DNA from 2 places in the Thalassotalea aquiviva genome. Region 2 is predicted to be linked to the other one. Evidence: predicted binding sites of a transcription regulator. Region 2 holds the regulator's gene; the other holds the start of a gene.
The links. Region 2 encodes LexA, which represses DNA repair genes until DNA is damaged. Its sites were predicted from a motif close to TACTGTATNNNNATACAGTA; they were not measured.

Region 1: a site for LexA is predicted at 2,116-2,135, ahead of ACAY00_RS01985 (LexA family protein). Genes of this name have one in related genera too.

What each region holds. Positions count from the first base shown of each region.
Region 1 covers NZ_CP166961.1:458,629-462,060, reverse strand. The annotation lists gene ACAY00_RS01995 (CinA family nicotinamide mononucleotide deamidase-related protein) at 1-819, shown strand, start outside; gene ACAY00_RS01990 (DUF2884 family protein) at 1,197-2,003, shown strand; gene ACAY00_RS01985 (LexA family protein) at 2,151-2,561, shown strand; gene ACAY00_RS01980 (Y-family DNA polymerase) at 2,580-3,432, shown strand, end outside.
Region 2 covers NZ_CP166961.1:3,028,338-3,031,769, reverse strand. The annotation lists gene coxB (cytochrome c oxidase subunit II) at 1-1,375, opposite strand, end outside; gene lexA (transcriptional repressor LexA) at 2,016-2,633, opposite strand; gene ACAY00_RS13525 (helix-turn-helix domain-containing protein) at 3,062-3,432, shown strand, end outside.

The sequences.
Region 1 (3,432 bases), 800 kb from region 2:
CCACCAGAGCTTAAAAGCATGCTCAAAGGCAGTATTTTAGATTTAATTGCCGCTCAACTGCCCAAAGAATATCGCACCATCACCAAAAAGCTGACTATTTTTGGTATGGGCGAATCTGGGGTACAAAAAATGGTGAACGAGTCTTACCCTAATTGGCCCGAACAAATCGAGCTAGGGTTTCGCTCTGCAATGCCGTTACTGGAAATTAAACTCACCACCAGAGATAACACCAATGAACAACTAAGAAAGCAATGGTTTAACAACTTAAAGTCCCTGTTAGGTCAACATGTGGTATCAGAAACTCAGCAAAATATGCCAGCTACCTTAGTCAATTTGTTACAGCAACAAGGCAAAACCATGACCTGTGCGGAGTCTTGTACTGGTGGCTTGATCGCATCGCTGATCACCAGTGTTGCGGGCAGTTCAAATGTATTTGAAGCAGGCTATGTGACTTATTCAAATCGAATTAAAACACAACTATTAGGCGTAGAAGAGAGCACCTTATCTGGTCACGGTGCGGTCAGTGAAGAAGTGGTTAGGCAAATGCTAATCGGGGCACTAAACGGCAGTCATGCCGATGTTGGTGTTGCTGTTTCAGGTATTGCGGGGCCAAGTGGTGGTAGTGAAGAAAAACCGGTCGGCACGGTTTGGCTAGCTTGGGGAAGTCGAGATGAGATCCGCACTCAAAAGTTATTTTTCCCTGCTGAGCGAGTATATTTTCAAAAATTTATTGCGACAGCAGGTTTGGATTTATTGCGCCGCTTTATTCTTAACGACAATGACGTACCAAGGTATGTCATCGAACGTCAAAAGCGTTAATTCGACATCATCAGCAAGAACGTTTGCAAGCGTGTTTAACCTGTTGGTTAAACACGACCTCTCCTGCTAGCCCCAGATTGTATAACGGCTGCGCGCTTGCCCAAGCAACTGAGCGAGTTGTCGTATTACATAACTGCATAATTACATAACCACATAACCAGACTCAGCGATATTAAAGTATTAATTACTTTTTAGTCAGTTACGCCAACAATTGGCATCTTTATCAAAAACGAAATAGCTAAAACATCATGAAAAACTAATAATACATTTAATAACAACAACTTAAAAACATGGCAAGCTTATTGCTATTTTTATTCTAAGTTATTTTAACCATGTTTTAACAAAAATTAATAAGTGTATGTTCACGGAGTCAGGTTATGAAAAAGATCATTTTTGCAGGTATCGCCAGCACCATTTTATTTACCTCGTCGGTATTCGCTCACGAAGATCACAATGCATCTTTTAGTAATGATCATTGTGCCGTTGATTTTAACTATGGTGTGGTGGTTGAAGGTCAAAATATTCGCTTTATCGACAACGATAACACTCTTGTTCAAATCAACGATTTAAGCCAACTATTTGTGCATGGTAAAGAAGTAAGTTTAAATCAAGCTCAACAAGCTTTAGTTTCTGATTATGCTTCGGGTATTAAGCAACAAGTACCTGAAATTGTAGAATTAGCCTTAGATGCTGTTGAGATTGCATTTGGTGCAGTCACTCAAGTGATGGTCGGATTAGGCGTAGAAGATTCAAGCTCTGCGGATCGTATTGACCAATTATTTGTTAGCATTAAAGAAAAAGTTCATAAACGCTTTAACAAAGACAATGGGAATTACTTTTTAGCCGAACAAAACTTTAATGAATTTGATGAATTTATGGAAGAAGAATTAGAAGCTGAAATTGAGTCGATTGTTGCCGACTCTGTTGGCAATATTTTAATTGCTGTCGGCCAAGCAATGAATGACGAAGAAGGCAATTTTGAGCAAAAAATGCAAGCCTTTGGACAGCGCATGGAACGCATGGGTGAAAACATTGAAGCCGCGGTTGAACCACAAGCTGAAGCTTTAGGAGCAAAAGCAGAAGCCTTATGTGACAGTTTAAAAGAACTTGATTATGTCGAGCAAGAGCTGAGCAATAGCATTGATGAGTTGGCTAAATTTAACTTAATCACCTTAAAGAACTAAGCCCCCCTTTTTTGATCTACCCTTTTAACGGAGTCCTAGACTCCGTTTTTTTTCACCCTCGTTAACTTGCAGCGACATGTCATATAAACAAATATATTGCACAAAAAACAAATACTGTACATAATTACAGTATCGAGGTTTTGTAGTATGTTAAAATTTATTCCAATTAAAGCCCAAGCTGGGATCACCGGTTTTGAATCTCCAGCTGCCGATTACCAAATGCTTGGTCTCAGCTTAGACAAACTGCTTATTGAACACCCTAGTGCGACATATATTGGCTTAGCTAATGGTGAGTCGATGGTGGAGTTGGGTATTTTTGATGGTGACTTGCTGGTCATTGATCGTTCAGTGAACGCCAGCAATGGCGATGTCATTGTCGCCAACTTAAATGGCGTTTTTGTATGTAAGCAAATCGACAAATATAACCATCGTCTGTTGTCATCTTCTTCGACCCACCAAGCCTACGAAATTCGTGAAGGTGATGACTTTCAAATAGAAGGGGTCGTGGTACGCTCTATTCGCTTACACCGAAAATTAAATTTAGATTTTTTTGTTTAAACCATTAATAGGTAGCGTATGTACGCCTTATGTGATGCCAATTCGTTTTACGCCAGTTGTGAAAAGGTTTTTGATCCAAGTATTCGTAATAAACCCGTGGTGGTTTTAACCAATAACGATGGATGTATTTGTGCTGCTTGTCATATTGCCAAACGAGTAGGTGTGGGCAAAAAATTTGTCCCTTACTTTCAAGTCGCAGCACAATTACGCCAAGCGGGGGCCGTAATTCGTTCAAGCAATTACGAGCTATATGCCGATTTAAGCCAAAAAATGATGGATGTTTGCGCCCGTTTTGCACCGATTCAACATATTTACTCTATTGACGAATGCTTTTTAAAATTTACCTCTAATGAATATCGTTTACCGGGTGTTGCGCAAGCCGAAAACTGGTTTGATTACGCTCGTCATATTCGCCGCGCCGTTTGGCAGCAAGTGCGCTTACCAATCGGTGTTGGTATAGGTGAAACCCCTACATTAGCCAAGGCGGCAAACCATGCGGCCAAACGCTTACCCGGATTTCGCGGTGTTGCAGTTATAGACAGTGAAACCAAACGACGGCAAGTTTTATCTCAAATGGCGCTTACCGATGTTTGGGGTATTGGCTCAAGGCTAGCCAAGCGTCTTGCCATGATGGGGATTAAAAATGCCTTGCAACTTTCTAACTGCAATCCAAATTTAATGCGTAAATCGTTTAGTGTGGTGATGGAACGCACGGTGCGCGAATTAAATGGTGAGGTGTGTCTAAGTTGGGATGACGTAAGAGCCAATAAAAAAGAAATTTTTTCAACTCGCTCATTTGGTCAGCGAGTCCAAGGAAAATCGGAATTACGCTTAGCATTATCACGTCATGCGGCGATTGCCGCCGAAAAAG
Region 2 (3,432 bases):
CTAGCATCGAGGTGCCGGCTTTACCGTTGGCAACAACACTGATGTGTTCTGAAACTTTGTCAGGATCAATGGCGATGGCACTGCCTTTTAGGGCAGGGAATGCTGGTGGCATACCAAGTCCAGTGGCTTGATGACACATAGCACACTTCGCCATGTACACTTGCTCACCTTTGCTCATTAGCTCGTCCATTGGCAAATCAGCAAGTGACGCTTGCTCACTTGCTGGTGGCTCTGGTGTTACTGTGGACTGGGAAGTTGAGGTCGCTGGGACCACGGTTTCTGCAGAAGCTGGAGTTGCACTACCGACTAGGGCATTAACGTCACTGGCTTGTACCATATCACCGGTGTTATTCCCCCAAGCGTTACGCTCGTAAGTCACTACAGCGGCAATTTCTTTTAAGGTTAATTGCTTGCCGTATGCTTGCATCCCCGTGCCCGCGCGCCCATTAACAATAACGTCAATGTGTTCAGACAACTTGTCAGCATCAATTGTGACCGGACTGTCTTTTAAGGCAGGGAAGGCGGGTGGTAAGCCTAAACCGTTCATTTGGTGACACGCGGCACAATGGGCGGTGTAGGTTTGTTCACCAAGTTGCATTAACTCGTCCATCGAAAGCGACGCATTTAAAGACTTCGCTTCTTCGGCTGCGGCTTGTGCCTTGGCAATTTTTTGTGCATTAACCCAAAGCTCATAATCTTGTTCTGAGCGTACATCAACCACAATGGGCATATAACCATGGTCTTTACCACAAAGCTCGGCACACTGGCCGCGATAAATACCAGGCTCGTTAACCTTGGTCCATGCTTCATTAATAAATCCTGGGTTTGCATCTTGTTTAACTGCAAAAGCGGGCACCCACCAAGAATGGATAACATCGTCAGAGGTGATCAAAAAACGTACTTTGCGGTTGGTCGGGATAACTAAAGGCTTGTCGACTTCCAATAAATAGTGCTGGCCTTTATCTGCAAGCACACCTTCACGGTTATCAAATTGCTCTTTGGGTGTTGATAAGACTGAATAAAATTCAATGTCTTGGTCAAAGTATTTGTAATGCCACTTCCATTGCGAGCCAGTCACTTGAATGGTTAACTCAGATTCACTGTTGTCTTCCATTTTTATTAAGGTGTTCGTGGCCGGCCAAGCCATGGCGATTAATATAATGATTGGGATAGCGGTCCAAAGAATTTCGACTTTGGTGCTTTCATGGAAAGAGGCGGGTTTAACACCTTTGGACTTGCGATGAAAAATCATTGACCAAAACATGGCCCCAAAAACGAGGATACCAATGGCAGTACAAATCCACATGACCATCATATGCAATGAATAGACTTCTTGGCTAACGTCTGTTACCCCTTGGGTTAAATTCAATTGCATGTCGGCCCAAGCTGAGCTGGAAAACAAAGTTCCCAAAAACAGCCAACCTAGGTTACGTCTTTTCACTCGACATCTCCTTTGCTTATTAGCACAGAAAATACAGAAAAAATAACCGATACCTCGATAGCTTTACGCTACATTCGATGCTTCATTTCCGTAACTTATTATTATATTTATGTCTACTTCAACTCTGCTTAAGGCAGTGGCTGAACCTAGTTTTTTATCAACAATTGCTGATATGTCTTCACCCCCAACCGTAATCAAAGCGACCCGTACCAAATTTGGTCGAGCAGCATAAAATGTCCAGTTGTTTTGGCCTTGCTGTTGTTAAACCACCTCAATCGAAAACAAAACTTGGGCAGTTTTGCTGACAAATTTGGTTTAGACAAAAACAAAACGTCAGAGAATGAATCCTTTTTTATGGCATCTAGGGAAAGCCCAAGATAACTTTTGTTTACTTTCCACTCTAGAATTACTTAAATTTTGATCAAGATCTAGTGTTTTGTAATAAAAAGGTTAAATAATTATGGGTTTATTAAATGCGGAAGAAAGAGAGTAAAAACAATAATTAGCAGAGAAAGTAGGAAACATGGTGGGTATAGAGACGGTCCCACCATGATATTAAACAAGCTTAGGCTGGTTACATCCAGTCGGCGTTTCGAATGACGCCAACGGCGATGCCTTCAATATGAAATGCTTGAGTGGTTAAATCGACAACAATCGGTGAAAAATCTTCGTTTTCGGCGTGTAAGTAAACTACGTTACCTTCACGCTTATAACGCTTAACGGTGACATCGTCTTCCACTCGAGCAACCACAACCTGACCATTATGAATGTTGGTGGTTTGATGCACGGCCAGTAAGTCGCCATCTAAGATGCCAATATCTTTCATACTCTCGCCGTTAACTCTTAATAGGTAGTCAGCACTGGGGCGAAATAAATTACCATCAATTTGGTAATGTTGCTCGACATGCTCTTGCGCTAAAATTGGTTCACCGGCAGCCACCCGACCAATTAACGGTAAACCTTCATCTTCTTGCATATGTTCTTCGGCCAGACGAATGCCGCGACTGGTTCCCGGAATAATTTCAATAAAACCTTTTTTGGCTAATGCTTTTAAGTGCTCTTCAGCAGCATTGGCAGATTTAAAACCAAAGTATTCGGCAATTTCAGCGCGTGTTGGTGGCATACCTGTATCAGCGATTTTTTCTTTAATTAAATCGAATATTTGTTGTTGTCGTTTGGTAAGAGGGCGCATAGTTGACCTGTTTATCTGTACAGTGCTAGATACTGTCAGTATATACAGCTAAATAATTATCGCAACAGGTAATTTATGTTTAAATTGGAATTTTGTGTAATCCAGTTTATTTCTAAAATAATCCAAGCAAAATAAACTGAGCCCTATGCTGTCTTAATTTACTGATTGTCTGTTTTGGCTAGCATAGGCAGTTCACTACCAGTGATTAAATTGTTATGTTATACCGGATTAGGCAAATTAACAGGGCATTTTTTTAGCTTAGATTTGACTGATACGTCAAAATTATTTTGTTTTAAATTGCTGATTTTAAAGGGATGTCGCTTTAGTGTCTGGTCTTTGTCATGGCCATGTCGTTTGCTTTAAAACGTTTTTTGTTAAGAATGGAATTCCTCAAAAATAAATTTCAATGCATATAAAAAAGGGTAAGCATGATTATTAGAAAACTTCGGTTACAGAGAGGCTGGACGCAAAGCCAATTAGCTGAAATGGCAGGAGTCACGCCTCGAACTATTCAGAGAATCGAGCAAGGACAAAACCCAAGTATAGAAACATGTAAAGCCCTAGCATCTGTTTTTGAGGTAGATCTTTCAATGATACAACCCAAGGAGACAATGATGAATCACGACGTTAATGTAAAGTCAGATGAACAAAAAGCTATGCTGTATGTGAAACGTGTTAAGGAATTCTATGAATTTGCACTGGTGTATATAGTGTTAGCGCTCGTTTTTTCTATTAAGTTTTATGATGAGCCGAAATTTTATATCCTTTTTGGCGGCCTCGGTGTTGCTTTAATTGTCCA